Linked DNA regions of Hyalangium gracile. The protein of the gene in region 2 interacts with the protein of the main gene of each other region in a pairwise test. Links are inferred from orthologs where the notes say so. Each region holds a gene or a part of one and is shown on either strand. Other genes may lie near its edges.

Region 1 (15,053 bases), on a different replicon or contig from region 2:
CCGCGCAGCACGAGGCTGGGCGCCTCCAGCGAGCCCCGAGCGCTCATCAGCACCGTCCGCTCCGGGTACCGGGCGATCAAGGAGGAGAGCCGCGTCCAGTCGTCGGACATGTACCGGTCCACATCCTCCAGGAGCACCACCTCGCTGCCGCCGCCCTGCTCCAACGTGTCGAGCGTGACGATCGTCCCGCGATCCTCGCGCTCCAGCTCCCGGAACCAGACGGTCTTCCCGGTGCCCTCGGGGCCGATCACCAGCAGCCGGCGCGCACCGGCCTGAACGGCCCGCTCCAGCAGCTCCCGGGCCTCCTGCTGGCCGATGAGGGGCATCGCCTCGGACGAGGCGCTCTTGCGCCGGGCGGCCCGAGGACGCGCCACGGCCGTGTCCTCCAGGGAGAGCAGCCCTCGGGACTCCGTGACGCACGCGGCGCAGATGAAGGAGCCGGTGGGGCCCGCGACCAGCTCGCCCACCTCGGCGCTCGGACGACAGCAGAAGGAGCACCAGGCATCGATCGCCGGATCGGCCCGGGTCGGTCCTCGATCGATCAGGCCAGGCTCCTCCGCGCGCGACTCCTCCGCCGGAGCGTCCTCCTGGTACTCCTCTGCCGCGGGAGCCTCCCGTGGCTCGGAGGCGGGCTCATAGGCGTCGATCTCCACATCCGCCACCAGGGCTCTGACGTCTCCCACGACGAGCGGCCTCACCTGCAGCGTCACGTCGGTGGCGTGGCCCCGGGGGAGCCCCACGGCCTCCTCCTCCTCCGGTCGCTCCGACTCCTCGACCGGGCGCAGCTCGAGCTCGTCCCGCGCGTCAGACTCGTCGACCGACCACTTTCGCGGAGCCATGTCATCCTCCTGGGCGTGCTGGCGCGCCCACTCGAGCGCCCGGCGGCTCGCGTCCTGGAGCTCCGGGGCCTTGGCGGCTCCGGCGCGAGGCTCCTCGACGTTCCAGCGCCGCACCTCGTCCTGGACCTCAGCCTCCACCTCGGAGGCCCCCGCGTTCCGCAGCGCCTCCTCGATGAGCCGCTGACGCTCGGCCAGCTCTTCGGGGGCCGACCTCAGCTGCCGCACCCCTGCTTCGGACCCGTCACCCTCCGTCTGGAGAGCCCCGGCGATGGGGCTGTCCGACAGCTGCTCCAGCCGCCCGAGTTCCTCGGCGACATCGCTCCGGCTCGGGTCCAGCTTCCGGGCATGCCGCAGCAGGTGGAGCGCACGCGGCATGTTGCCCGAGCGCCGGAGGAGCTCGGCCGCCTTGCGCAGCTCGGAGATGGCGCCTGCCTTGTCGCCCCTCAGCTCCGCCGCCTGGGCGGCGCGGATGTGGTCACGAGGATTGGCCATGGAAGCAGCGTAACCCGGCCCCAGGCCCGGCGCTTCGTCCAACCGACCTAGGACATGGCGAGGAACAGCATGTCCGGGTTCTCGAGATACTTGATGACCTCGTAGACGAACTCGGCGGCCACCGAGCCGTCGATCACCCGGTGATCGCACGACAGCGAGAGGTTCATCATCTCACGCACGACGATCTCGTCGTCCTTGACCACCGGGCGCTTGCGCAGCCGGTGGACGCCGAGGATGCCCACCTCGGGGTGGTTGATGATGGGCGTGGCGAACAGGCCGCCGCTCTGGCCCAGCGAGGTGATGGTGAACGTGCCGCCGGTCAGCTCGTCCATCTTCAGCTTGCGCTCGCGGGCCGCGACCCCCAGGCGAGCGATCTCCTGGGCCAGCTCCCTCAGCGTCAGCCGGTCCGCGTTGCGCACCACCGCCACGGTGAGCCCGTCCGGCGTCTGCGCCGCGATGCCGATGTTGTACTCGCCGCGGACGACCAGCTCCTGCGCCCCCTCGTCGAAGTTGGCGTTGAGGTGGGGGTACTTCTTCAGCGCGGCGATCACCGCCTTCACGATGAACGGAAGGTAGGTGAGCTTCGTCTCGTCGCCCGTGGCCTGGAGCTGCTGGTTGAGGCGCTTACGCAGGGCCACCAGGTCCGTGCCATCCACCTCCTCGACGAAGGCGAAGTGCGGCATGGTGAACTTCGACCGCACCATCTTCTCCGCGATCTTCTTGCGCAGGCCGCGCATCGGGATGCGCTCGTCGGCGCGGCCGGCGGCCACCGGGGGCGCCGGAGGAGGCGCGGAGGGACGCGCCTGGGCCGGAGCCTCGGAGACGACGTTGCCCGAGGACTTGCCCTCCAGGGCGGCGACGACATCCGCCTTCGTCACCCGGCCCTGCGGACCGGAGCCGGAGATCTCCGCCAGGTTCAGCCCGTGCTCGCGGGCCATGCGGCGGGTGAGCGGCGTGGCCAGCACCTTGGTCGCGGGGACGGCGCCGTTCCCATTCTTCGCGGCCAGGGGCTCGGACTTCTCCGGGGTGGCGGCGGGAGCAGCGGGGCCGCCGTGCGCGCCATGGCCCTCGGCCTGGGCGGGAGCGGCGCCCTCCACGTCGAGGGTGACGAGGAGCTGGTGGACCTTGGCCATCTCGCCCTCCTTGCCGTGCGTCTTGAGGACGCGGCCGGCCTTGGGGCTGGGCACGGTGACGGTGGCCTTGTCGGTCATCACCTCGGCGATCACGTCGTCTTCCTTGATCGAGTCGCCTTCCTTCACGTGCCACTTGACGAGCTCGCCCTCCATCACGCCTTCGCCGAGGTCGGGGAGCTTGAATTCGAAGAGAGCCATGGGGTGAGGGTTCCGTCCTTCTTGGGGGGAAACGGGACTCGAGGTGGGACTGCCGGGAAGGGCTAGCCGATGCGCTCCAGGCGCTCGCGCTCCATCAGGCCCTTCATGAAGAACTCGGCGGCGCGGTAGCTGGAGCGCACCAGCGGGCCGCTGGCCACGTAGAGGAAGCCGTAGGACTCGGCGAGCTTCTTGTACGACTCGAACTGCGCCGGAGTGACGAAGCGCTCCACCCGCAGGTGGTACTGCGAGGGCTGCAGGTACTGGCCCAGCGTGAGCACGTCCACGCCCGCCTCGCGCAGATCCTTGAAGGTCTGCTCCAGCTCGGCGTCCGTCTCGCCCAGGCCCACCATCACGGAGCTCTTGGTGTAGAGCCCCTCGGGGCGCTTCTTGAGGTACTCGAGCACGCGCAGGGACTGGCGGTAGGTGGCGCGGCGGTCGCGCACGGTGGGCGTGAGGCGCTCCACGGTCTCCACGTTGTGGGCCACCACGTGCGGGCGGGCCTCGGCCACCGTGGTCAGGTCCTTCTCCACGCCCTTGAAGTCGGGGATGAGCACCTCGACGATCGTCTTGGGCGACTCGCGGCGCAGCTCCCGGATGGCGGAGGCGAAGTGGCTGGCGCCGCCGTCCGGCCGGTCATCGCGGTTCACGGACGTGACGACGATGTACTCCAGGTCCATCTCCTTGACGGCCTGGGCCAGGTGGATGGGCTCCATCGGATCCAGCGGCGGCGGCGCGCCCACCTTCACGTGGCAGAAGCGGCAGGCGCGGGTGCAGACCTCGCCCATCAACATCACCGTGGCGGTGCCCCCGCCCCAGCACTCGGCGATGTTGGGGCAGCGCGCCTCCTCGCACACCGTGGACAGCTTCGTGCGGCGGACGATGGACTTCACCCGCTCGTAGCCCTCTCCGTGGGGCAGGCGCACCTTCAACCACTCGGGCTTTCGAGTGCTCTCGGAGACCTGGGGAAGAGGGAACCGATCGGGAGTCGCCATGGGTCGCGGGCCTTCTAAGGTGGGGTCAAAAGCAGGGTCAAGCAGGAAGCCTCTAACGCGGAGCGTCAGCTGTGACAAAGGCTTCTGGAACGTCCCGGTTTGCTTAACGCCGGACGGCCCGGCCAGCACTGCGGCACCCTCGGGCGATGCCCAGGTTGTTCGCATGGAGACGGGGCGCATCCACCTGGGCACCAGCGGGTACGTGTACAAGCACTGGAAGGGGATCTTCTATCCCCCCAAGCTGCCAGCCAGCCGCTGGCTCCCCTACTACGCCCGCGTCTTCTCCACGGTGGAGCTGAACGCCACGTTCTACCGGCTGCCCACCGCGGAGGCCGTGGACTGCTGGCGCGATCAGGTGCCGCCGGGCTTCAAGTTCGCCTGCAAGGGCAGCCGCTTCCTCACGCACATGAAGCGGCTGACGGACGTGGGGCTGGGGCTGGAGCGCTTCTTCGAGGTCATCCACCGGCTGGGGCCCAAGCTGGGGCCCGTGCTCTGGCAGCTCCCGCCGCACATGAAGAACCCGGATCCGGAGCGGCTGAACCACTTCCTCTGCCACCTGCCGCACGACCTCCAGCACGCCTTCGAGTTCCGCGACGCCGCCTGGTACCACCCGGAGGTGCTGGAGGTGCTCGACGAGTGGGGCGCCGCCGTGTGCGAGCATGACCTGTGCCCCGAGCCTCCCTCCTTCGTCACGGGAGGCTGGCGCTACCTGCGCTTCCACGGCACCACGTCGAAGTACTCGGGGCTCTACGGCCGCAAGGCGCTGCACACCGTGGCGAGGGATCTCGATGGCTGGCGGCGCGCGGGCTACACCGCGTGGGTCTACTTCAACAATGATCTCCAGGGACACGCGCTGCTGGACGCGTTCGAGCTCGCGGATCTGCTCGGCGAGCCCGTGCACCTGCCTCCGCACGCGCCTCCTGTAGAGGAGGCTCCCCTCACCTCGCTTCCGGCTGCTGCTCCAGGAAGCCCCTGAGCGTGGCGAGCACCTGGGTCAGCTCCCGCTCGACGGTGGAGACCCTCGCCGGGACGACCGACGTGTCGCGCTCCTCCAGGGCGACCTCGAGCTGCCGCGCATGGTCCCGGAGCAGCTCGGCGCCGACGGTGGCCGCCAGCCCCTTCAGGGAGTGCGCCGCGCGCACCGCCCCCTCCGCGTCTCCCTCGTCGCGGGCGGTGCGGAACTGCTCCAGACAGGCGGGAGCGTCGCCGAGGAAGATCCTCGCCACCTGCCGGTACAGCTCCGTGTCCCCGTCCAGGTTCATCAGCGCGTCGGCCATGTTCACGTGACGGGAGCCCGGCTGAGCCGCCGCCTCGGACACGGCGGCGCTCCCGGGTGACTCGGGCGCCTTCCCCTCGCCCCCGGTGCGCTGCGCGAGCCACCTGCCCAGGGTCTGGTAGAGGCGATGGGCGTCGATCGGCTTGCTCAGGTGATCGTCCATGCCCGCCTCCAGGCTGCGCTCGCGGTCGCCCTCCAGGGCGTTGGCCGTCATGGCGATGATGGGCAGCCGGGCGAAGCGGGGGTTGCGCCGGATGCGGCGGGTGGCCTCGTAGCCATCCATCATGGGCATCTGGCAGTCCATCAGGACGGCGTCGTAGCGGCCGTGCTCCAGGCGCTCGATGGCCTCGCCACCATGGCAGGCGATGTCCACCTCCAGGCCGGCGCGCCGCAAGAAGTGCAGCGCCACCTCCTGGTTCAGGCGATTGTCCTCCACCAGGAGGATCCGCCCGCCGCGCAGGTGGCTCAGCACGGGCTGGGCGCGCCGCTCGCGGCGGCGAGACTCCAGCGTCGTCCGAGTGGAGGAACGCCCCAGGGCCTGCAGGATGGAGTCCAGCAGCGTCGACGCCGTCACCGGCTTGTTCACGTACGCCTGGACGCCGGCGGCGTGGGCCTTCTCGGCGATGACGGGGCGCTCGTCCATGGACGCCATGATGACGGTGGGCACGCGCACCAGGTCCTGGCGCTGGTGGAGCCGCCGGCTGGTCTCGATGCCGTCGATCCCGGGCATGTGGTAGTCGAGCAGCACCAGATCATAGGGCTGACCGTTCACGCCCCGCGTCACCTCCTCCAGGGCGGACTGGCCTCCCTCCACGGTGCGCACCGTGAAGCCGAACGAGGCGCACATGGAGCCCAGGATCTCGCGGGAGCTCGCGTTGTCGTCCACGACCAGCACCCGCAGATCGCGCGGCGCCACCGGCTCCTGTGCGCTCCGGCCGTCCTGGGGGGTGGCGAGCCGGGCCAGGGAGAGCTCGAACCAGAAGCAGCTGCCCTTGCCGGGCTCGCTCTCCACGCCCATGCGCCCGCCCATCAGCTCCACCAGCCGCTTGCTGATGGCCAGGCCCAGCCCGGTGCCGCCGTACTGGCGCGTCACCGAGCTGTCCGTCTGGAAGAAGGACTGGAAGAGGCGCGGCAGGTGCTCCCGCGCGATGCCGATGCCCGTGTCCCGCACGGAGAACCGGCAGAGCACGCGGCCTTCCTGCTCGGACACCTTCTCCGCGCGGACGACTACCTCTCCCGCGGGGGTGAACTTGAGCGCGTTGCCGATCAGGTTCTGGAGGATCTGCCGCAGCCGCAGCGGATCTCCCGCCAGGCCGCCCGAGAGCTCCGGCGCCACATCGAACAGCAGCTCGAGCCCCTTGTCCCGGGCGGTGCTGGCGAACACGTCCGCCAGCCCCGAGATGAGCTCGTGCAGGGACACCGGCACGCGCTCGATCTCGAGCTTGCCGGCCTCGATCTTCGAGAAGTCCAGGATGTCGTTGATGATCCCGAGCAGGCTCTGCGCCGAGCGGCTGGCCTTGACGATGTACTCCTGGCTCTCGTCCAGGGACTGGGCGTCGAGCGCGAGTTGCGTCATGCCGAGGATGGCATTCATCGGCGTGCGGATCTCGTGGCTCATGTTGGCCAGGAACTCGCCCTTGGAGCGGTTGGCCTGCTCGGCGGACTCCTTGGCCTGGCGCAGCTCCTCCTCCGAGCGGCGGCGGGCGTGCAGGTTCTCCAGCGAGGCGTTGAACCAGCCCACCATCTTGCCGATCTCGTCCTGGGACTCCGGCGGTGGCAGGGGCTGCACCTGCTCCAGCCGATCCTGCTGGATGTGGCGGAAGCCCTCCGAGATGGCGCGGATGGGCGCCACCACCTTGCGCGAGTAGAAGACGGCCACCGCGCCGATGGCGCCGAAGCAGGCCAGCAGCAGCGCCAGGCCCGCGCTGCCGATCCGCGACATGGGCGCCGTCAGGCTGGCCTGGGGCAGGATGCTGACCACGTGCCAGCCCAGCGGGTCCAGGCGCAGCTGGTTGAGCAGCACGTCCTGACCGGCCAGCGTCAGGGCCACCGTGCCCTGGTCTCCCTCCAGCAGGGAGCGGAACTCGGGCATCACCGGCTGGCCGATGAGCGCCTTGTCCGGGTGGAAGAGCAGGCGCCCGTGGCTGTCGATGACCATCAGGTAGCCCCCGGCGCCCAGGTCCAGGTTCCTGAAGTGCTCGTACAGGTAGTCCACCGAGTAGTTGATGACGATGATGCCCACCGTCTGCAGGTCCGGGCTGCTGGGGTTCACGCGCCGCAGCAGCCGCGTGACGACGAGCACCTTGCGGTGGGAGGACGCCGCGTTGATGTTGTCCTCCACGCCGTGCCAGACGATGAGCTGCCGCGAGTCGAGCGTGTCCTGGTAGAGCCGCTTGCGCAGCTCCGAGTCGACCTGGGAGGTGTCCAGCACGTCGCCCACGTGGAAGTGCCGCCCCCGAGGCGTGAACAGATCGATGGACACCAGCCCCTTGAGGCTGCCGTAGCCGCTCAGGATGTAGCCGACGCGCGCCTGGGTGACGAGCGAGGAGTAGCCCCCATCATCCTCGGAGGGCGCGTCCGCGCCGGCCAGCGCGTTGCCGATCTCCTCCACGCCGGCGATGTTGGTGGCCAGGCTCTCCACCTGCTCGGACTGGAGGATCAGGTAGTCGCGCTGGTTGCTCAGCAGCCGGGCGTTGTAGTCGCTGGCGAGGCTGACGATGGCGGAGCGCGCCATCTCGTAGGAGGTGACGCCGAAGACCAGCAGCGGCGCCACGCTCACCGCCAGCAGGTAGCCAATCAGCTTGATCGTGATGGAGGATCGGAGCGCCAAGGGCCACCTGTCTGGGACTACCGCAGCTTCTCTGCCATCACCAGACGCGTCTCGACGAGGACGAGCTCGGGCAAGGGCTCGCCATCGATCGCGCGGCGCGCCAGGAGGATTCCCTGGTAGCCCTGCTCGGCGGCCTGCTGATCGACGGTGACCGCCATCCGCCCGGACTTCACGGCCTCTCGCGCGTCCTCCAGCGCGTCATAGGCGGCCACCTTCACGCCCTGGCGGCCGGACTCCTTGATGTACTTGAGCGCGCCCAGCGCCATCATGTCGTTGGCGCAGAACAGCAGGCCGATGTCCGGATGGACGGAGAAGAGGTGGCGCGTCACCTCGTAGCCCTCGTCGATCTTCCAGTTGGCCGTCTCCGTGGCCACCACCTTGATGAGCGGGTTCTCCTTGAAGGCGCGCTCGGCACCGGCCTTGCGCTGGCGCGCGTTGTCGGCGCTGCGGATGCCCTCGAGGATGGCGGCCTGGGTGGGCTTCTGGACGCCCTGGGCGATGATGCGCGCCGACTCGTAGGCCGCCTTCTCGTTGTCCACGCTGATGAAGGGGACGTGGGCCAGCCCCAGCTTCTTCATGGTCTCCGGCTCCAGCCGGTTGTCGATGTTGACGATGCGGATGCCGGCCTCCTGCGCGCTCTTCAGCACGGGCACCAGGCGCACCGAGTCCCCCGGGGCGATCGCGATGGCATCTACCTTCATGCGGATCAGCTCCTCGACGATCTGGATCTGCTGCTCGATCGAGGTCTCCTGGGAGGCCGTCTTCACGAGCAGCTCGATGCCCAGCTCCTTCTCCGCGCGCCGCGCCCCCTTCTCCATGTCGATGAAGAAGGGGTTGGTGAGCGTCTTCATCACCAGGGCGATCTTCTTGCGCTCCGGGGTCGTGTCGGAGCGACTTCCCGCGGCGGCCTTCGCGGGCTCGGTGACGCCCGCCACGGAGACCTTGCCACCTTCACTGCAGGCTCCCAGCAGCAGGAGCATCACGAGGACCGAAGCGAATCGCACGACGTGCATGGGGGTGTCTCCCGACCAGCGCAGAAGGACTCAGCGTTCGGTTGCAAGGATCGTACACGCAACCCCCAGCTCCGGGGAGCCCTGGCTCGGAGGCGCCCGAGCCCCCAATGAAAAAGCCTGGAAGCCTGAGAGGTTCCCAGGGCTTCCAGGCTCGAGAGTGGCTGCGACCGTCCGTGCGGGCGCCCCCACTCACAGCGCGGGCAACCCCGTGGCATTCCACATCGGGGAGGCGCGCCGTTGGATTTTGCATCAGATGTGGATCGGGTGACCCAGCGTCGCCTCGGCGCCTTCCTTCATGATCTCGGAGAGCGTGGGGTGCGCGTGCATGGTGTGCGCGAGCTCCTCGGTGGTGATCTCCAGGCGCAGGGCGACGCAGGCCTCGGCGAGGAGCTCGGTGGCGTGCGGGCCCACCAGGTGCACGCCCAGCACCTCGTCGTACTTCTTGTCGGAGACGACCTTGATCATCCCGATGCCCTCGTTGGAGATGGAGGCCTTGGTGACGGCGCTGAAGGGGAAGACGGCCGCCTTCACGTCGTAGCCGCGCTCCTTGGCCTTCTTCTCGGTGAGGCCCACCGAGGCCACCTCGGGGTAGCAGTACGTGGCGGACGGGACGTGATCGTAGTTGATGGGCTGGGGGTTCTTCCCGGCGATGTGCTCCACGGCGAGCACGCACTCGGCGCTGGCCACGTGCGCCAGCATGGCCGTGGGGATCACGTCGCCAATGGCGTACACGTTGGGCTCGGAGGTGCGCATCATCGAGTCCACCTTGATGAAGCCACGGTCCGTCTGGATGCTGGTGTGCTTCAGGCCGATGTCCTCGGTGACGGGGGCGCGGCCCACGGCGGACAGGAGCAGCTCGGCCTCGATCGTCTTGGTCTCGCTGCCCACGGACATGGTCACCTTCACGCCGGTGGCGGTGTGCTCCACCTTCTCCACCTTGGCGCCGGTGTGCAGATCGATCTTGCGGCGCTTGAAGTGCCGCTCCAGCTCCTTGGAGGCGTCGATGTCCTCGATGGGCAGCAGGTTGGGCATGTACTCGACGATGGCGACCTGGCTGCCCACGTGGTTGAAGACGGAGGCGAACTCGCAGCCCACCGCGCCCGCGCCGATGACGATCAGGCTCTTGGGGATGCGGTCGACCAGGAGGATGGAGTCACTGTTCAGCACCCGCTTGTGGTCCACCTGGACGTTGGGAAGCGACTTGGGCACCGAGCCGGTGGCGATGATGATGTTCTTGGTCTCCAGGGTCTGCTTGGAGCCATCCTCGGCGGTGACCTCCACCTTGCCCTTGCCGGCGATGCGACCATGGCCCTTGACGACCGTGATCTTGTTCTTCTTCATGAGGAAGTCGATGCCGTTGGCACCCTTGGTGACCACCTTCTCCTTGTGCTTCTGGGCGTTGGCCCAGTTGATGGTGGGGTTGGTCACGTCGATGCCGAAGTCGGCCGCCTCGTGGATGTGGTGGTACAGGGCCGCCGTCCACAGCAGGGACTTGGTGGGGATGCACCCACGGTGGAGGCAGGTGCCGCCCAGCCGCTTGTCCTTCTCGATGAGGGCCGTCTTCAGGCCGAGCTGGGCCGCCCGGATGGCTCCCACGTAGCCGCCAGGGCCAGAACCGATGATCACCACGTCGAACGTCTCAGCCACACTCGCCTCCGTTGAGTAGAACGCGCGGGGGGCTGATAACCCCCGCACACGGTGGGAATCAAGGAGTTTGCATTGCGCCGCTTTCCGCTCCGAACGCTTCTGCTGATGGTCCTGGCGTTGATCGTCTTCGCGCGCCTGTACTGGGCCACCCATTCCAAGCAGCCCAAGGAGGCTGGGGAGCCCCCCTCCCCCGGGCCGGGAATGCAGGTGGACGTGGTACCTCCCTCGGGCCCTCCCAAGGGGGCTCCCAAAGCGCCCGCCCCCGGCGGGGGCCCCTCCTCCTCGGCTTCGCCCGCCTGCGTCACGCTCGACCGGACGTTGGACGCGGTGGTGCGCAACCCGGAGGATGCCGCCGCCCTGGCAGAGGCCCAGCGGAAGCTGGAGGCCTGCCTGGAGCCCCCCGTGCGGGCCTGCGAGCTGGGCGCCGCCCTGGCCGTCCGGGCTCCGATGGCGGCGGGCGACACGCCGGCCCGAGGGCTGCTGAAGGCGCTGTGCCAGCGGTGCCCCGCCGAGACGAATGCCTGCGCGGGCGGCGTCGCCCGGGTGCTGATGGAGGGGTCCACGGGCCACACCCGGGACACGGCCGAGGCGCTCTGGTACCTGGAGAACGCGGGCCCTGGCACCCCGGCGGCGTGCGCGGCCCTGGTGCGTCTGGCCCTGGTGCCGGCGGCGACGACGGGAGGGAAGTTCCAGGAGCCGCTTCGGCCGCTGCTGAGCGCGCTGGCTCCGAGGTGCGCGGGGGCGGGACACCTGCCCGCGGCCGTGGTGAGCGCCGCCGTGGTGCACCAGGGGGCGCAGGCCGGCGAGCTGACCGGACTGGCGACGGCCCCGGCTGGCTCGCCCACGCCCATGACTCCCGCGCAGATAACGGGGGCGGAGGCCGGCAGCCACGCGTTCGATGGGAAGGAGAGGTCCGGGGTGGACCTGGGCAACGGGCGGACGCCCCGGTGGGAGGCGGACGGCGCGCTGCGGGGCCAGTTCGAGCCACCGCTGAAGCAGCTCACTTCGCTGCGCGTCCGGGCGAAGGGAGCGGGGAGCCTGCGCGCCATCGTCCGGCTGCCACCGGGGGTGGGCATGGAGGATCAGGAGCGCGACACGTTCTTCGTGAACCCCACCGTGTGCCAGTTCAAGGGAACCGGCCAGTGGGAGACGTGCACGCTCCCGGTGCCGCTGCTGGACGTGGAGGCGATCAGCGTGTTCCCCGCGCTTCCGAGGATCGCGTTCTACGAGTTGGAGGCGAGCGGGACGCGGTAGGAGGCCGCTGGAGCCATGCGTCGATCCTCGCCACGCGCCGTGACGTGGACGCTGCTGGAGTCGCGCTGGTAGGTTTGTACGTCCTTCACGGGAGGGCCTCATGCGGGGGCTTCAAGCCGGAATCGTGCTCCTTTCAGTCCTGGCGATGACTGGCTGCCCCTCTGAATTCGGCAAGGACGGCCGCGTGTCCAAGGCCGTCCACAACGATTCGCAGGAGAACCTGCTGAACCTCACGCGCTGTTCGGAGGCGAGGAGAGCGGAGGTATGCGAAGGCCCCAATAGGGATCCCTTCGAGTGTCAGAAGTGCGGCGGTACATGAACTGGCGTCCACTCCTGCCTGTCTGCGTGGGCGTCCTGCTCATCCTGCCGCTCCTGCTTTTGCTGGGGATGATCCTTCGTCCAGAGACCGGGTCAGAGACTCCCACCAGAGTACGCATCAGCCCGGTGCTCGACGGCGAGCAGCGCGCTCGGTTGCTGACGTACAAGCGGCCCTGCCTGTCGAGTGCTGAGTGCGAACCACCGCTGGGCTGCTTGTATCAGTCCCGTTACAGGCACGCGTTCTGCACCGACAGCCAATGTGCCACGGATGCGCAGTGCCCTGAGGGCCAGGCCTGCCGCGAGCTCGCCACGAAGAGGGAGGGGCCACTCGTGCGCCTCTGCATCCCCGTGGGTGCGCGTCAGGAAGGAGAGAATTGCTTCCCCGCCCCGGAGGATCAGGAGAGCGCCTGCGCAGCTGGGCTTCTGTGCGCTGGGATGAATGGCTGGTGCGCCCGCACTTGCCATCCAGGTGCGCAGGGGGAGTGTCCCGAGGGCTTCTTCTGCGCCGACACCACACCCCAGCCCGCCTGTCTGCCCACCTGCGAGCAGCGAGGATGCCCAGCAGGCCAGCAATGCATCCGGTTCGATGAGGGCTCGTCCATGTGCGCGCACGTCTATGGCACCAACTGCCAGCAGTCGCCTTGTCCAGAAGGACAGCGCTGCAGCGTGTTCGGCAACCCGGCGCAACCCGGGAAAGCGTGGTTCGAGTGTGTCGAGCGCTGCGGCAAGAACCTGCCCCCTTGCTCCGCGGAGAGCTTCTGCGACGACTATCAATGCCTGCCGCGCTGCGATCCCCAGGGAGCCGACATCTGCGCCGAGGGCTTCCGGTGTCGACAGCCCTGGCCGGACCTGCCCTTCGCGTGCCGACCGGATTGGTAGCCGCGTCAGCGCGTGAGCCCGGACAGCTGCAGCGGGAGCCTCAGCCGCGCGCGGCACCCCGCCCCCTCCGTCCGGTTCTCGAGGCGCAGCGTGCCCCCGTGGGCCTCGGCGATCTGCCGACTGAGCACCAGGCCGATGCCGCTGCCCTGCGGCTTCGTCGTGAAGAAGGGCACGAAGAGGTTGGCCGTGTCCGCCAACCCCGGGCCCTCGTCCTCCACCCACAGCTCCACCGCGTCGGCCGAGGCCCTCGTCCAGGACACCCAGACACGGCCCTTGCTCTCCCGGGCCGCGTCCACCGCGTTGCGCACCAGGTTGATGAGCAACTGCTCCAGCTGATCCCCATCCGCGCTCACCGTGAGCGCCGGGCCGGGACGCACCTCCACCGGCAGCCGCGTCTCCAGCGCCACCACCCGTCGCACCCAGGACTCCAGCTCCAGCGGCCCCAGCCTCGGCGGAGGCAATTTCGCCAGCTTCGCGTACGCCGACAGGAACCGGGCCAGCGACTCGCTGCGCCGCTCGATGATCCCCAGCCCCGACTTCGCGTCCTCGTCCCAGTCCGCTGGCCGCCCTCCCTGCACCAGCGCGTCCCGCAGCGCACCCGCGATGGACTGGATGGGCGTCAGCGAGTTGTTGATCTCGTGGCTCAGCACCCGAACCATCCGCCGCCACGCCTCGCGCTCCTCCTCGCGCAGCGCCAGCCGCAGGTCCGCCAGCACCACGAGCTGGTGCGGCAACCCGCCCTGCCGGAACGTGCCCCGCCGCAGCTCGTACGGCCCGCCCTCCACCGCGAACGTCCGAGTGAGCCGGCGCGGCACCGGCCCCTCCAACAGCTCGGTCAGCCCCAGCGTCCCCGCGCTCTTGTTCACCAGGTGCGCGCGAGGCAGCCCCAGCAGCCGCTCCCCGGCGCGGTTGACCAGCTTCAGCGTCCCCTCCGCGTCGAAGGTCAGCACCGTGACCTCGATCTCCTCCATCACCTGCGTGAGCAGCGCGCCCGCCTCCAGCGCGCCCAGCCGCTGCTCCCGCAGCGTGTCGCCCAGCGCGTTGACCTCCAGCATCACCTCGCCGAGTGGATCGTCCCCGCGCGCGCCTCGCCCGCGCACCGAGTAGTCCCCCTCGCGCAGCGCGGCCAGCAGGTTGGCCACCGTCTGCAGCGGCCGGGACACCCGCTCACGCACGGCGAGCGCCGCGCCCAGGTGCACCGCCACCACCACCACGGAGAACGTCCACTGCACCTTCGCGCTCACGTCTCCCGTCCACAGGAGCACCAGCGTGGCAATGGAGCCCGGCAGTCCCGCCAGCAGCGCCAGCAGGAAGATGCGGAGATCGTGCGGGAGCGATCTCCGGGGGCGGCTCACCGCGCTCCCTTGATGCCGTAGTACTGCATCCGCCGGTACAGAGCGCTGCGCGAGAGCCCGAGCGCCTTCGCCGCGTCACTGACGTTGCCGTCGTTCCGGGTGAGCGCGCGCTCGATGAGGTAGCGCTCCACCTCCTCCAGCGTCATCTCCTCCAGGCGCGACGAGCCCTCGCGGCTGGTGCGCCGCAGCAGCAGATCCTCCGGCGTCACCTCGTCCCCGCTGGCCATGAGCAGCGCGCGCTCCACGGTGTGCTCCAGCTCGCGCACGTTGCCGGGCCACGAGTAGGCCATCAGCGCCTCCAGCGCCCCCTGGGACAGGCGCATCCCCGCGCGGCCATAGCGCCGGCCCTGCTCGGACAGGAAGTGCGCGGCCAGCGGAGGAATGTCCTCGCGCCGATCCCTCAGCGGCGGCAGCTGCACCTCCACCGTGTTGAGCCGGTACAGCAGATCCTCGCGGAAGCGGCCCTCGGCCACCGCCCTGGCCAGATCCACGTTCGTCGCCGAGACGACCCGCACCGACACCCGCCGCACCTTCGAGGAGCCCACCGGGTGCAGCTCGCCCGTCTGCAGCACGCGCAGCAGCTTGGCCTGCTGGGTGAGCGGCATGTTGCCGATCTCGTCCAGGAAGAGGATGCCGCCATCGGCCAGCTCGAAGCAGCCGATGCGGTCCGTCTTCGCGTCCGTGAAGGCGCCCTTCACGTGGCCGAACAGCTCGCTCTCGAAGACACCCTCGGAGAGCCCGCCCGAGTTCACCGCCACGAAGGGGCTGTCCGGGCGCCCCGAGGCCGCGTGGAGCCAGCGCGCCACCACCTCCTTGCCCGTGCCGTG
Region 2 (15,243 bases):
TCGGCCTTCGAGGCCCGCTACGAGGTGCTGCGCGAGGTGGACTCGTACGCGCTCTCGGAGGACTTCCAGATCGGCCACTCGACGCTGGCCACGGTCCGGTATGCGCCTCCGGCCTTCTCCTCGGCGGCGCACTACGCGGAGCTGGGCCTGGCGGCGCGCTACCGCTGGCTGTGGGGAGATGCGATGACCACGGTGTCGGCGGGAGGCTCCATCCGACGGGCGCTCGGAGAGGGCGCCGCGTGGACGAACCGGCGCTGGGCGGCGGAGGTACACCAGGTGACGCCGAAGGTGCTCGGCGGGCGCTTCATGGTGCGCGGCCTGCTGGACGTGAACACCGATGACCTGTTCGACCGGGTGACTCTGTTGGGCGGGGCCAACGGCCTGCGAGGCGCGCGGCAGGACGCGTACTCCGGCAAGCGGCTGCTGCTGGTCAACGTGGAGTACCGCACCGCGCCGCTCGTCTTCCACACGCTGCACCTGGGGGGCGTGCTCTTCTACGACGCGGGCTCGGCCTTCGACCGGGGGCCGAGCGTGGTGCACTCGGTGGGCGTGGGCATCCGCTTCCTCTTCCCGCAGTTCAACGTGTACCCGTTCCGGTTCGACTTCGGCTACGTGCTCAACGACACGATGCCGCCTGTAGGCCAGCGCTTCACCTTCAGCGGCGGTCAGATCACCGAGTACCGGCCCTCCGTCCTGGACTCGCCTCTGCGGTAGTCGCGCCTCCGCGCGGCCGCGAGCCCCGGCAGGTCATGCCTGCCGGAGCCGTGGCTCCTCGCGACCCCCGCTCGCGCGGGGCTACAGCGCGTAGGGGCCCTTGTTGTAGGCCTCGATCACCGAGCCGATGATGTCGAAGCCGTGGGTGTTGCTCAGCAGCACGGCGGCAACCCCGTTCGGCAGCAGGACGATGCCCGTGTTGCTGCCTCGGCCATCACCGGTGAGCCAGGCGCCATTGTGATGGGAGGCGGCTCCGCCCAAGGTGCCTGCTCCCCACCAGCCCAGCTGCTGGCTGCGCATGAGCTGGGCCGTCGACGCCGAGAGCACGGTGTTGTTCTGGATGCCGATGAGGAACTTCGCCAGATCGTTGGCGGAGGCGTACCAGCCGTAGGCGCCACACTGCGAGGTGTAGTCGGTGGTCCAGAGGTAGCCGGGCGACTGCGCGCCGTACGCGTAGTAGAGCGTCGGGTTGACGGCATCGGGCATGCAGCTCATGGCGGTGATGCCCATGGGCTGGAGGATGTTCGTCCGCACGAACGTCACATAGTCCATGCCGGAGATGGCCTCGATGACGGCGCGCAGCAGGCAGAAGTTGCCGTTCGAGTAGGCCTGTGTGCTGCCCGGAGTGCTCACCAGCGGGGTGGCCAGCAGCTGGGCCATGGAGGCATTGAAGTCATCCCCACAGTAGCCCCACCCGGCCATGCCGCTGCGGTGGGTGAGGAGCTGGCGGAGGGTCACCTGGTTCACACCCGCGGCGGCGCCAGGCCACCGGCTGCTCACGTACGGGTAGAAGGGCGCGTCCAGGGAGATGCCGTTGTTCTGGACGAGGTACATCATCGCCGTGGCGGTGATGGGCTTGGAGACGCTGGCCTGGTGCACCCGGGTCGAGGCCGTCATGGCGACTCCCGGAGCGCTGCTCTCGTAGGGCGCCCGCGCGTAGCCCACGCCGCCCGAGGTCGTCATCTGTCCCGCCTCGACGATGGCGTAGGAGTAACCCATGGCCTTCCCGTCCATGACCTTGTCGAACTCGGACGCCCAGGGCGGCGGTGAGTACGCCTGGAAGTCGGTCAGGCGCAGGTTGTCCTGGCTCGCCGCGCTCCAGGTGGAGACAAAGGCGTTCCAGTCCTGCCCGGCGACGACCTGGTAGGCATCCGAGCCCTCTCGGTAGACGCCGTTGAAGTGCCACTCATTTCCCTCCCAGTACGCCTCCATGTCCACCAGGCGCAGTCCCTGCGCGGCCAGCTCCTGCGTCTTGGTCTGGAAGACCGGCCAGGTGTCTCCCGTCCGGAGGGCATGGCTACCGGTACCGGGGTTCCAGACCGCCGCGTACTGGCGCTGGCCGTTCTCCACGTAGGTCTCCAGATCGACGAGGCGCAGCCCGGTCGAGGGGAGTATCTGCCGGAAGAAGGCCAGCTCGTTCGAGTCCAGGTCTGCCTGGAACAGATAGCCATTCGGGCTGGCGTCCCACACCCCCGCGAACCTTCGCTGGCCACCCTCCACGTAGACTTCCAGATCGATGAGGCGCATTCCCTGGGGGTTCAGGCTCCGCGCTTCGGCCTCGAAAGCCGGCAAGGAGAGCCCCACGCGCAGCGCATGCACCCCACTCCCCGGCAACCACGCCCCGCTGTAGCGCGGGACGCCGTCCGTCACCTCGACGTTGAGATCCACCAGGCGGAGGCCAGCCGCGGCCCACTCTTGATACTGCGCCTCGAAGGTTGCCCACTCGGCACTCACCGACAACGCGTGATCGTCCGTACCCGCGCGGAAGAGGCCCGCGAAGAGTGGGGCAGGGGGTGCCACGAGGCTCTGGCCGAGCTGGCGGGGGGCCTCAACCTCGGGGACGACAGCGAAGAGCGGGTGCGGCCCTTCGTCACTCAGGGCGTGTAATGCCCCGGGCTCGCATCCCGCCAACATCATCAGCAGCACCCAGCCCCAGGGCGAGGTGCTCCGGGGGGCTCGCCGGTTCGGGAACCGTCCATGATGCTCGCCGCTGGATGGCGACTGAGGGGAGATTGCTCCTGCCAACATAGAACCTCCGTGGGTGAGGGCTCTCGCGAGCCGTTGGCGAAGCTCTATCTCTCGGAGGGCTGGAGGTTCTTGTCCTCGCGCGCCAGAAGGACTGTCCTGGGACGCCACGCCTCCGGTTTCACGGGGGCTCGGCGTGGAGCAGCTCGCGGAACAGCACCTCGGCAACCTCGCGGAACAGCTCTCCGGACGCCAGCAGCCCACCACAGTGGTGAGGCTCCCGGGCCAGCGTGAGCGCGACGGCCTTTCCCAGCACCGCGTCCCAGAAGGGGCCAGAGTCCTCCGGCAGCAGGAACTCGCGGATGATGCTCCGCGGCCACGGCAGCACCGTCGTCGGATCCGCGTCGCTCGGCGTCGTGAAGCAGTCCAGGTCCACGTCCAGCAGCACCCGCTCCGCCCGCTCCAGCACCTCGCGCACCGCATCCCCCGGCGCGGGACTCCGGAACGCCTCCGCCGCCCGGTCCACCGTGGGCACCGACACCAGGCGGTGCTCCCGGCCGCGCGTATCCTTATATACGTCCCGCTCGAACGAGCCCCGAGGCCGCGCCCGCGCGATGAGGAGCGCGTCTCCCACCAGCCCGGCCTCCATGGCGGCCAGGATGTGATCGTAGTTGCGCACGTCCAGCGCCCACCGCGCGTGCTCGTCCAGCGCCCTCAGCCCCGCGCTCCGGTCCGGCACGGCCTCCGGCTGTCGCGGAGGCACCACGTCCAGGTGCCGGTCCAGGCTCACCAGCAGTGCGGGAGGACTACCCTCTCCGAGCGCGCACGCCCAGGACGGCAGCGCGAGCCGGTGCGGATCGAAGACATAGGCGTCCTTTGGCCCCCGGCCTCCCGCCAATGACAGGCGGATGACACCCGCCAGCCGCAGGTGGAGTGGCGCTTCCTGCTCCATCTCGGAATAACCTCCCGGGTCCGTGCTTTCCCACCCGATGCGTGAAGCCAGGGAGTGTAGGCTTCGCGCCCCCCAGACGTGAAAGGAGAGGGCCTCCTTCAAGGTCCAGCGTCGCATGCGCAACCTCGCCGCAGCCGTGCTCCTCCTCTCGAGCCTCTCGGCCTTCGCCCAGACAGCTCCCGCCAAGCCCATGTCCGAACGAAAGCCCGACACCTTCCTCCGCCAGTACTCCGAGACCCGCCGCTTCATGAGCGGCCGTCCCGTGAAGCCGCGCTTCACTCCGGATGAGAAGACCCTCTTCTTCCTGCGCGCCCAGCCCACGTCCGCCTCGCAGACGCTCTTCGCCTTCGACGTGGCCACCGGCGCGACGAAGGAGCTGCTGACTCCCGAGTCCATCCTCAAGGGCGCCGAGGAGACGCTCTCCGTGGAGGAGAAGGCCCGCCGCGAGCGCATGCGCGTGAGCACCCGGGGCTTCACCACCTACGACTTGTCCGAGGACGGCGAGCGCATCCTCGTCAGCCTCTCCGGCAAGCTCTACCTCGTCGAGCGCTCCTCCGGAAAGTCGACCGAGCTGAAGACGGGCCCGGGCGTCATCGACCCGCGCTTCTCCCCGGACGGCAAGCAGATCGCCTACGTGCGTGACAACGACGTGTTCCGCATCGACCTGGCCACCAACAAGGAGCAGCGCGTCACCCAGGGCGGCTCGGAGGCGAAGACCCACGGCCTGGCCGAGTTCGTCGCCCAGGAGGAGATGGGCCGCTTCTCCGGCTACTGGTGGAGCCAGGACTCGAAGTTCATCGCCTACACCGAGTCCGACACCACCGCCGTGGAGAAGCTCACCATCGTCGACGTGATGCACCCCGAGAAGGGCGGCAACGACTTCCCCTACCCGCGTCCGGGCAAGCCCAACGCGGTGGTGCGCCTGGGCGTCATCCCCGTCACCGGAGGCAAGACGGTGTGGGTGGACTGGGATGCGAAGGCCTACCCGTACCTGGCCACCGTGGCCTGGCAGAAGGGCGGGCCGCTCACGGTGCTCGTGCAGAACCGCACCCAGACGGAGGAACAGCTCCTCGCGGTGGAGCCGCGCACCGGCAAGACGCGCGTGCTGCTCACGGAGAAGGATGCGGCCTGGATCAACCTGGACCAGGACTTCCCCCGCTGGCTCGAGGATGGCAGCGGCTTCCTCTGGTACACCGAGCGCAATGGCGGCCCCGAGGTGGAGCAGCGCAACGCGGACGGCAGCCTCGCGCGCTCCTGGGTGAAGCCGGGCGCCGGCTTCCGGGGCATGTCGCGCTTCGTGGACGCCACTCGCACGCTCTACTTCTTCGGCGATCCCAACCCCACCGAGAGCTACCTCTGGCGGGTGAAGGATGGCGGCGCCCCCGAGAAGATCGCCACCGGCACTCCCGCTCCCGCCTTCGAGACGCCCGTCACCATCTCCAAGGAGGGCGGGCTGCTCGTCGCCATCTCCCAGACGGACACCACCATGCCGCGCTACTCGGTGCTGCGGGCGGATGGCACCCGCGTGGGGGATCTGCCCTCCATCGCCGCCGAGCCTCCCTTCACCCCCAACACGCAGTACTACGTGGTGGGCAAGGAGGGCTTCCATGCCTCCGTCACCCGGCCCAGGAGCATGAAGCCCGGCGTGAAGCTGCCCGTCATCGTCTATGTCTACGGCGGGCCCACCGCCACCGTGGTGCGCCGTGGCATGGCGGAGAACCTGCTCAACCAGTGGCTGGCTGACCAGGGCTTCCTCATCGTCAAGTTCGACGGGCGCGGCACTCCGCTGCGCAGCGCCTCCTGGGAGCGCGCGGTGAAGTACGACTTCGCCACCATCACCCTGGACGATCAGATCGCCGCCCTCAAGGCCCTGGCGGAGAAGGTCCCCGAGCTGGATCCGTCCCGCGTGGGCATCTACGGCTGGAGCTTCGGCGGCTACATGGCCGCGCTCGCCGCCCTCAAGCGCCCGGACGTCTTCAAGGCCGCGGTGGCCGGCGCTCCCGTGGTGGACTGGCTCGACTACGACACCCACTACACCGAGCGCTACCTGGGGCTCCCCCAGGAGCACCCCGAGGCCTACGAGAAGAGCTCGCTGCTCACCTACGCCAACGACGCCAGCAAGCCCATCGCCTCACTGCTGCTCATCCACGGCACCGCGGATGACAACGTCTACTTCTTCCACACCCTCAAGCTCTCCCACGCGCTCTTCCTGGCCGGCAAGCCGCACGAGCTGCTGCCGCTCAGCGGGCTGACGCACATGGTGCCGGATCCGCTCGTCACCCAGCGCCAGTACGAGCGGGTGCTGAACTACTTCCACAAGCACCTGTAGCCCGCAAAAGAGAGAGGCCCGGTTCCCGCCAAGGGGACCGAGCCTCGCTTTACCCGCCAGTTCCGTGAGGAGTGGCTTGGTCTGCGCTTAGACGGCGCGCACGTTCTGAGCCTGCAGACCCTTGGGGCCACGGGTCACTTCGAACTGCACCTTCTGGCCCTCCTGCAGGGTGCGGAAGCCATCCATGTTGATGGCGGTGTGGTGGCAGAACACGTCCTCGCCACCTCCGTCCTGCGTGATGAAGCCGAAGCCCTTCGCATCGTTGAACCACTTCACGGTACCAGTTGCCATTTTGTTGCTTCCTTCATGACGGGCGGCGCCGGAGCCCCCCGGTTCTTCAGCCCCCCGACTACCGGAAGGCACCCCAGTTGTAGTGGGGGGGCGCACCGCAAGTCCAGATGCCTCTGTGCATTTCGGCGATGACGCGTTCGCGTCATCACACCTCGAGCAGCAATCGCTCGGGGTCCTCAATGCACTCCTTGACACGGACGAGGAACTGGACTGCCTCGCGGCCATCCACCAGGCGGTGGTCGTACGAGAGCGCCACGTACATGATGGGCCGGATGACGATCTGTCCGTCCTTCACCACGGGCCGCTCGACGATGTTGTGCATGCCCAGGATGCCCGACTGCGGCGGGTTGAGGATGGGCGTGGACAGCATGGAGCCGAAGATGCCGCCGTTGGAGATGGTGAAGGTGCCGCCCTGCAGCTCCGCCAGGGTGAGCTTGTCGTTGCGGGCGCGCACGCCGAAGTCGCCGATCTTCTTCTCCAGGTCCGCCAGCGACAGCTTGTCGGCGTCGCGCAGCACCGGCACCACCAGCCCGCGCGAGCCGGACACCGCCACGCCGATGTCGTAGTAGTGCTTGAAGACGACGTCCTCGCCCTCGATCTCCGCGTTGATCTGCGGGAAGGCCTTGAGGGCCTCGATGGAGGCGCGCACGAAGAAGCTCATGAAGCCCAGCTTCACGCCGTGCTTCGCCTGGAACTTCTCGTTGTACTTCTTGCGCAGCGCCATCACCTCGCCCATGTCCACCTCGTTGAAGGTGGTGAGGATGGCGGCGGTGGACTGGGCCTGCACGAGCCGCTCGGCCACGCGCTTGCGCAGCGGCGTCATCCGCACGCGCTCCTCGCGGGCCGCGTTGGGGCGAGGACCGGTGGGCGCCGGCGGAGCCGACGGCGTCGGGGCCGGAGCCTGCGAGCCCCGGTTGAGCTGGCCGAGCACGTCGTCCTTGGTGATGCGGCCTCCCGCGCCAGAGCCCTGGAGCTGGGAGACGTCCACGTTGTGGGCGCCCGCCACGTTCCGGGCGGTGGGCGTGATGCGCGCATCCGCGGCCGGGGCGGCGGCGACGGGGGCCGGAGCCGGCGCGGGAGCGGGAGCGGCGGCGGCGGCGGGCTGAGGCGCGGCGGCGGTGGCGCCGTTGGCGTCGATGAGGCCGAGCACCTCGCCCACGCGGACCTTGTCGCCGTCCTTGAAGGAGATGGAGGCGAGCGTGCCGGCCGCGGGAGCGGGCACGTCGATGGTGACCTTGTCCGTCTCGAGGACGACGAGCGGCTCGTCCGCGGCGACGGTGTCACCCTTCTTCTTGTTCCACTTGCCGACGACGGCTTCGGTGATGGACTCGCCCAGGGGCGGGACTTTCAATTCAACGGCCATTCTTGGTTCCTCGGAGGATGGCTTCCTCGACGATGAGGTGCTGCTCGTAGTCGTGGGTCTTCGTGAATCCGGTCGCCGGGCTGGCGGCCTCCGCCCGCCCGATGTAGCCGATCTTCACGGGCCCGCTGGCGCGGGAAGATGCCACGTCATGCAGGCGGGGGAACATGAAATACCACCCGCCGGCGTTGCGCGGCTCCTCCTGCACCCAGAAGAGCTCGGTCAGCTTCGGCATGCTGGAGACCAGGCTGGCCAGCGCGTCGAAGGGGAACGGGTAGAGCTGCTCCACCCGGACGATGGAGATGTTCCACGCCTTCTGCTCGTCCCGGGCCTTGACGAGATCGTAGTAGACCTTGCCGGAGCACAGCAGCAGCCGCGTCACGCCCGCGGGCTCCGCCTCCTTGCGGTCGAGGATGATCTCCTGGAAGCGGCCCGTGGCCAGCTCGTCCAGCTTGCTGGTCGCCTCCGGGCGGCGCAGCAGGCTCTTGGGCGACATGATGACCAGCGGCTTGCGGTAGGGGCGCACCACCTGGCGGCGCAGCAGGTGGAAGATCTGCGCCGGCGTGGTGGGGTAGCACACCTGCATGTTGTCCTCGGCGCACAGGCCGAGGAAGCGCTCGAGGCGGGCGCTGGAGTGCTCCGGGCCCTGGCCCTCGTAGGCGTGCGGCAGCAGCAGGGTGAGGCCCGACAGCCGGCGCCACTTGCTCTCACCGGCGGCGATGAACTGATCGATGATGATCTGCGCGCCGTTGGCGAAGTCGCCGAACTGGGCCTCCCAGATGGTGAGGCCGTCCGGCACGTCCAGGCTGTAGCCGTACTCGAAGCCCATCACGCCCATCTCGGACAGCGGGCTGTTGTAGACCTGGAAGGTGGCGCGGCCGCTGTGGAACTGCCGCAGCGGCACGAAGCGCTCACCCGTCTTCACGTCGTGCAGCACCGCGTGGCGGTGGCTGAAGGTGCCGCGCTCGCTGTCCTGGCCGGACAGCCGCACCCCGTAGCCCTCGCTCAAGAGCGTGGCGTAGGCCAGCGACTCGCCCTCGGACCAGAGCAGCTCCTCGCTCTCCAGCATGGACTGGCGCTTCTTGAGCACCGTGCGCTCCACCACCGGGTGGACGTTGAAGCCCGCGGGGACCTCGGACAGCTTGCGCAGGGCCTCGTGCAGCCGGCCCTTGTCCACCGCGGTGGGCACCTCCGGCGCGTTCTTCTGCGAGCCGCCCTTGTAGGGCTTCCACAGGCCCTCCAGGGCGCTGGGCTCCTTGAACTGGCGCGCCTGCTTGATGCGGGTGAGCGCGTCGTCGAACTCCTTGAGGCAGGCCTGCTTGATGGCCTCGGACTCGTCGGCGGAGATGGTGCCGCGCTCGGCCAGCAGCTGCGCGTACAGCGTGCGCACCGTGGGCTGCTTGCGGATCAGCTCGTACATGTGCGGCTGGGTGAAGGACGGATCGTCACCCTCGTTGTGGCCGTAGCGCCGGTAGCAGATGAGATCGATGACGACGTCGCTCTTGAACGTCTGCCGGAACTCGGCGGCCAGGCGCGCCACGTGGACGCAGGCCTCGGGGTCATCCCCGTTCACGTGGAAGACGGGCACGTCCAGCATCTGCGCGATGGCGGTGGCGTAGATGGAGGAGCGCGAGTCGCTCGGGTCGGTGGTGAAGCCCACCTGGTTGTTGATGACGACGTGGATGGTGCCGCCCGTCTCGTAGCCCTTGAGCCGCGACAGGTTGAGCGTCTCGGCCACCACGCCCTGGCCCATGAAGGCCGCGTCCCCGTGGATGAGCAGCGGCATCACGCGGGTGCGATCGCTGTCCCCGCTGCGGTCCTGCTTGGCGCGCACGCGGCCCTCCACCACCGGATCCACCGCCTCCAGGTGGCTGGGGTTGAAGGCCAGCGACAGGTGGATGCTGGCCCCGGCGCGCGTGGTGTGATCCGACGAGAAGCCCATGTGGTACTTCACGTCGCCGCGACCGATGTAGGCCTTCGGGTCCGCCGGGCCCTCGAACTCGCTGAAGATCTGATCCGGGCTCTTGTGGAGGATGTTCGTCAGCACGTTGAGGCGGCCGCGGTGGGCCATGCCGATGACGACCTCCTTGAGGTTCATGCCGCCGCCCACCTCGAGGATGGCGTCCAGCATGGGGATGAGGCTCTCACCGCCGTCCAGGCTGAAGCGCTTCACGCCCACGTACTTGGTGTGCAGGAAGTTCTCGAAGCCCTCCGCGTAGGAGAGCCGGGTGAGCAGGTGACGCTGCTCCTCCACCGGGAACTGCATCCGGTTCTCGCTGTGCTCCATGCGCCGCATGAGCCAGCGCCGACGCTCGCTGTCGAGCATCTGCATGAACTCGACGCCGATGGAGCCGCTGTACGTGCGGCGCAGGCGCCCGAGCAGCTCCTCCAGCTTCACCCGGGGCTCGGCGAAGACGCTGCCGCTCTCCACGGTCTGCTGGGACTCCTCGGAGGAGAAGTGCTTCTCGTCCACCATGGGCATGTCCGCCACGTGCTCCAGCGGCGGGCGGGCACGGCCGAGCGGATCCAGCTTCGCGCGCAGGTGGCCGCGCAGCCGGAAGGCGGTGATGGTCTGGTCCACCCGGGCCTGCAGCCGCACGTCCTGGGCGGGCGCCGCCACGGGGGCGGGAGCCGGCGCCTGGGCTACGGCGGCGGCCGGCTTGCCGTTCTTGCCCGGGGTGGCGGGGGCGGCCGGGGCGGGAGCCTCCAGCAGCGTCTTGTTGAAGATGGGGCGCCCGGCGCCATTGTTGCGCTCGAAGATGTCCCGCCAGCTCGGATCCACGCTGGAGGGATCCTGAAGGTAGCGGGCGTACAGCCCTTCGATGAAGTCGATGTTGGCGCCAGAGAGGTACGAGTCCTGAAAATTCGCCATGGCGGGGAGTCTTTTACTGGATGGGGGGCCCGTTGGGGGGTTTTCGCCGCAATTTGTTGGATCTTCCGGGACTTCTAGCGGCGGCGAGGGGGGGGAGCCAGCAGCAAGAATCATGCGCCTCGTGAGCAGAACTTCAGGCGGGGGCTCCAGCCGGGGAGGCGCCGGGCCGCGCCTTTACGCGCTGCGGCGTCCCGTGTTTCACGCCCCACCTGCCGCCAGGAGTGGTAAACCGCCCCGCCTCCCCCTCTTCTTCTCGCGAAAGGCACCTCATGCTGTTGCAGGGCAAGAAGATCCTGATCACCGGAGTGCTCACCCCCCAGTCGCTGGCCTATGGCATCGCCGAGCACGCGCTGGCCCAGGGGGCAGAGATCATCCTCACCGGCTTCGGCCGGGCGCGCTCCCTCACCGAGCGGAGCGCCAAGCGCCTCAAGCCCGGCACCGAGGTGCTGGAGCTGGACGTCACGAAGTCGGAGCACTTCACCGCCCTCGCCGAGTCGCTGCGCCAGAAGTGGGGGCGGGTGGACGGCGTGCTGCACTCGGTGGCGTTCGCGCCCGAGGACGCCCTGGGTGGCAACTTCCTCAACACTCCCTGGGAGAGCGTGCAGACGGCCTTCCGCATCTCCACGTATTCCCTGAAGGAGCTGTCCGCGGCGGTGGCCCCGCTGATGACCAATGGCGGGTCCATCGTTACCCTGGACTTCGACAACCGGGTGGCCTGGCCCATCTACGACTGGATGGGGGTGTGCAAGGCGGCGCTCGAGGCCACGGTCCGCTACCTGGCCAGGGACCTGGGCCCCAAGGGCATCCGGGTGAATTCACTGGCCGCCGGGCCCCTGGCCACCATCGCGGCCAAGGGAATTCCGGGCTTCAAGGCTCTGGAGCAGGGGTGGGGGAAGCAGGCCCCACTGGGTTGGAGCTCCAAGAACAGCCATGACAGCGTGGCGCGGACGGCGTGCGCCCTGCTGTCGGACTGGATGCCCTCGACGACGGGGGAGCAGGTCCACGTGGACGGGGGGTACCACGCGATCGGCGCACCGCCGGTCGACACGAGTGCCGAGCAGGCAGCAGGAGACGTTCCGCCGGCTGCCGAGTAGTCGGGGAAGGCGTGAGCCTGTCCAGCAACCGCTCGACCGCGGAAGAACGGACCGGCCCCGCTTTCTCCAGAGGAATCATACACGCTAAAGTCTCATCGTTTTCGGCGGGGACTGAGGGTCCCCGCGTGAGGAGCCGTGGGTGTGAGCGACAACATCCTGGTGGTGGATGACAGCCCGACTGTCCGCAACATCATCAAGATCTACTTGATGAATCTCCGGCTCAGCATTCTCGAGGCCGAGGATGCGACGCGGGCCTTGCAGCTGTTGAGGCTGGTGCCGGTGAGTGTGGTGATCGCGGACATCAACATGCCGGGAATGGACGGCATCACCTTCGTCAAGGAGATCCGAGCCAGCAAGGAAGCCCAGCTGCGAGGCATCCCCGTCATCCTTCTCACGGCCGAGAAGGGGGGGGACCTGCGGCAGCGGGGAGCGGAGGCGGGAGCCAACGCCTTCATCCAGAAACCCGTCTCCCATGCTGACCTGACCGAGACCGTTCGGCAGTTCCTGCCTCTCGCCGCCCCGTGAGCCTTCCTTCCCTCCTCCTCGTCGACGACAGCGACGCCATCCTTGCGCTCGAGAAGGCGATCCTCTCGGGGCATTACTCGCTGCACACGGCGAGCAATGGCCGCGAGGCGCTCGAGAAGGTGGGAAAGCTGCAGCCAGCGGCGGTGCTGCTGGACCTGTCGATGCCGGAGATGGACGGGGACGAGGTGCTCCAGCGGATGAAGAGGGATCCGGCGCTGGCCGAGATCCCCGTCATCATCATCTCCTCGGAGAAGTCCCGCGCCGAGGCGTGCCTGGGGATGGGGGCCGAGGCCTTCCTGGCCAAGCCCTTCCGCGCCGAGGACCTGCTGTCCAAGGTGGCCACCACGCTGGAGAACGCCCGGAGGCGGGCGCGCGCGGGGTCCATGCTGGTGCTGCGCATGAGCGCCGGGGACCAGGAGTTCGCCCTGCCGCTGGAGTCGGTGCGCGAGGTGCTGCTGCAGCCGGCGCTGCGGCCGCTGCCTGGCGGGCCGGCCTACCTGTCCGAGTACGTGGAGCTGCGCGGCGCGGCCATCTGCGTGCTGGACGTGGCGCGCAGGCTGGGCCAGGAGCACCGCGTCTCGCTGCGCGAGCGGATGCTGGTCATCATCCACGTGGAGGACATGCCGCTGGCGCTCTGCGTGGACCGGGTGCAGGACCCGGAGGAGTTCTCCGCGTCGGAGATCGACCGGAACGTGGGCGGTGCCGAGCACGGGCTCCTCCAGGAGGGGCTGGTCGGCATGGTGCGCGTTTTCGGTGGGCGGGCTCTGCCCCTGCTCGATCCGAAGGTGTTCGTTTCTCGGGGCCTTCTGAGGGAGCTGCCTGAGATGCTGAGGCAGGGGGGGGTGAGGCTGGGCGCATGACGGGGGGAGTCGATCCGCTGCTGTACGCCCGCGCGCGGCAGCTCATCATCGAGCGCACGGGCTTCCGCGATGACGCCATCGCTCCAGAGTCCCTGGAGCGCGTGGTGCGCGCGGAGCTTGCGCGGGGGCGCTCCGTCACCGAGCTGGTCCAGGAGCTGGAGCGTCCGGACAGCGACTTCGCCCAGACCGTGGTGCGCGCCTCCCTGGTGGGAGAGACGTACTTCTTCCGCCACCCGGAGCACTTCCGCTTCATGGCCCGCGAGGCGGTGCCGCGCGTGCTGCGCGCCGGAGTGAAGCGCCTGCGCGGCTGGAGCGCCGGCTGCGCCACCGGAGAGGAGGCCTACTCGCTGGCCGCCTGCCTGCAGGCCTCCGCGCCGCAGGGAGTCCTCGTGGAGGTGCTGGGCACGGACATCAACGAGGGGAGCCTGACGACGGCGCGGCGCGCCACCTATGGGGCGTGGTCCCGGCGGGACTCGGGCCCGCACCTGTTTCCCCTCTACCGCCCGCTCGAGGAGCGGCAGGTGGTCATCTTCGACGGGGTGCGCAACGTCACCAGCTTCGTGGTGGCCAACCTGATGGCCCCGCTGGACGCGTCGCTCGGCCAGTTCCACTTCATCCTCTGCCGCAACGTCCTCACGTACTTCACCCCCGCCTCGCGCGAGCAGGCGCTGACCAACATCGTCCAGACGCTCGCCCCCGGGGGCTTCCTGTTCCTGGGCACGGTGGAGGTGGATCGGCCTCCGGCGGGGCTGGTGCGCGTGGGGCCTCCCGAGCTGCAGGCCTTCCACCGCCCTCTGCACCCCGAGGTGGCGGTGCCGGCTCAGTCGAAGGCGCCGTCCCGCACGGGCATCCCCGCCATCACTCCGGTGCCCCTGCCTCCCGCGGCGCTCCAGGCGGCCCAGAAGCCGGCCTCGCGGCCCGGAGGGCCCGTGCTCACCCCGGTGCCGCTCCCCCCGGGCGCATTGCCGCCGCAGAAGGCGCCTCCGTCCGCCCCGCCTCGCCCACCCGCGCTCCAGCGCTCCGCCTCGCAGCTCCACCTGGAGGCGCTCGAGCGCATCGAGCAGGGCGAGGTGAACCGTGCCGCCTCCATGCTGGAGGCCCTGGTGAAGCAGTTCCCGGACTACCTGCCGGGCCTGCTGGAGCTGGCGCTGCTGCGCGAGCGCAACGGTTCGCGTGCCGCGGCCTATCCGCTCATGCGGGCGGTGCATGCCCGGGCCGCGGAGCTGCCGCCGGATCAGATCGTCGAGGGGCCCGAGTCCCTCCCGGCCCGCTTCTACAAGGCGTCCGCCGACGCGTACCTCAACCTGGGAGCCTCTGAATGAAACTGTCGCCAAGGACCCCGGACGAGGCGCAGGAAGAAGAGATCCGCGATCTATTGGAGGAGCGCGCCAAGCGTCTGCGCGACCTCGAGCAGAATGAGGCCAACCGCGAGGAGGCGGTGCACCTGGTGGCGGAGTTCCCGCTGGGTGAGGAGCGCTATGCGCTGCCGCTCGAGGCGCTGCGGGCGGCGCTCCCGCTGCGCATGGTGACGCCCGTGCCCCTCTCCGCGCCCCACGTCATCGGCGTGCTGCGCTTCCAGGGGCAGGTGCTCGCCGCCCTGAGCCTCGCCTCGCTGCTGGGCGGCCATGGCTGGCGGCAGGACCCGGCCGTGCTGCTCGTGCTGGATCGCGGCGACAAGGAGCTGTGCGCGGTGGACTGCGAGGCCATTCCCCGTCCCATCGGCCTGCCGGTGGGCGCGGTGGAGGCGGCGCGCGCCCGGTCCGAGGGGCCGATCCTCGAGGTCCTCTTCAGCCCGCAGCCGGGCCAGCAACAGCTCGTCCACCTCATCGACCCTCCTCGCCTGTTCGCGCGGGGCGGCACCGGAGCGCGCAATGGCCGTTGATCCGCTCCTTCAGGGGCTCGTCTCCGGCTTCGCCGCCGAGGCCCAGGAGGTCTGCCAGAAGGTCACCATGGACCTGCTGGACCTGGAGCGCGGTGGCCTGGACACCGACGGGCTGAACAAGGCCTACGTCCGGCTGGGGCGCCACCTGCACACGCTCAAGGGCAGCGCCGCGAGCCTCGGCCTGCAGGACCTGAGCGAGATCGCCCACAAGCTGGAGGACGCGCTGGCTCCCCTGCGCGCCACCATCCAGCAGATGCCCCGGCCCGTGGTGGACATGCTGCTGCACGGCCTGGACATCTTCCTGCTGCGCGTCCACGCGCACGCGGATGGCCGGGGCGACTCGCTGCCTGACTACACGCTCGCGCTCGCGCAGCTCGTCGCCGAGGCTCCGCCCCCGGC

Evidence for each region.
Region 1: the proteins of odhB (region 2) and lpdA interact in binary tests that used the Escherichia coli proteins (3 or more experiments, as listed by UniProt). The link is inferred for Hyalangium gracile from one-to-one orthologs.

The regions. Positions count from the first base shown.
Region 1 is NZ_JAHXBG010000005.1:44,671-59,723, forward strand. What follows is about bases 8,222-11,031. They hold lpdA (dihydrolipoyl dehydrogenase), read right to left. Parts: upstream 10,421-11,031; coding sequence 9,023-10,420; downstream 8,222-9,022. Other genes in these bases: KY572_RS11320 (sugar ABC transporter substrate-binding protein), read right to left, coding at 8,222-8,773; KY572_RS11330 (hypothetical protein), read left to right, coding at 10,493-11,031. Also shown: KY572_RS11295 (ClpX C4-type zinc finger protein), read right to left, coding at 1-1,331; KY572_RS11300 (dihydrolipoamide acetyltransferase family protein), read right to left, coding at 1,379-2,662; lipA (lipoyl synthase), read right to left, coding at 2,725-3,654; KY572_RS11310 (DUF72 domain-containing protein), read left to right, coding at 3,818-4,630; KY572_RS11315 (hybrid sensor histidine kinase/response regulator), read right to left, coding at 4,593-7,760; more of KY572_RS11320, read right to left, coding at 7,778-8,221; more of KY572_RS11330, read left to right, coding at 11,032-11,674; KY572_RS11335 (sensor histidine kinase), read right to left, coding at 12,877-14,226; KY572_RS11340 (sigma-54-dependent transcriptional regulator), read right to left, coding at 14,223-15,053. UniProt on the Escherichia coli protein: Lipoamide dehydrogenase is a component of the glycine cleavage system as well as of the alpha-ketoacid dehydrogenase complexes.
Region 2 is NZ_JAHXBG010000018.1:103,753-118,995, forward strand. The notes cover bases 5,506-8,505. They hold odhB (2-oxoglutarate dehydrogenase complex dihydrolipoyllysine-residue succinyltransferase), read right to left. Parts: upstream 7,615-8,505; coding sequence 6,397-7,614; downstream 5,506-6,396. Other genes in these bases: KY572_RS31255 (alpha/beta fold hydrolase), read left to right, coding at 5,506-5,960; KY572_RS31260 (cold-shock protein), read right to left, coding at 6,048-6,251; KY572_RS31270 (2-oxoglutarate dehydrogenase E1 component), read right to left, coding at 7,604-8,505. In the rest of the region: KY572_RS31240 (BamA/TamA family outer membrane protein), read left to right, coding at 1-714; KY572_RS31245 (serine hydrolase), read right to left, coding at 796-2,514; KY572_RS31250 (UPF0489 family protein), read right to left, coding at 2,861-3,631; more of KY572_RS31255, read left to right, coding at 3,747-5,505; more of KY572_RS31270, read right to left, coding at 8,506-10,483; enoyl-ACP reductase FabI, read left to right, coding at 10,753-11,577; KY572_RS31280 (response regulator), read left to right, coding at 11,719-12,102; KY572_RS31285 (response regulator), read left to right, coding at 12,099-12,962; KY572_RS31290 (CheR family methyltransferase), read left to right, coding at 12,959-14,284; KY572_RS31295 (chemotaxis protein CheW), read left to right, coding at 14,281-14,844; KY572_RS31300 (hybrid sensor histidine kinase/response regulator), read left to right, coding at 14,834-15,243. UniProt on the Escherichia coli protein: E2 component of the 2-oxoglutarate dehydrogenase (OGDH) complex which catalyzes the second step in the conversion of 2-oxoglutarate to succinyl-CoA and CO(2).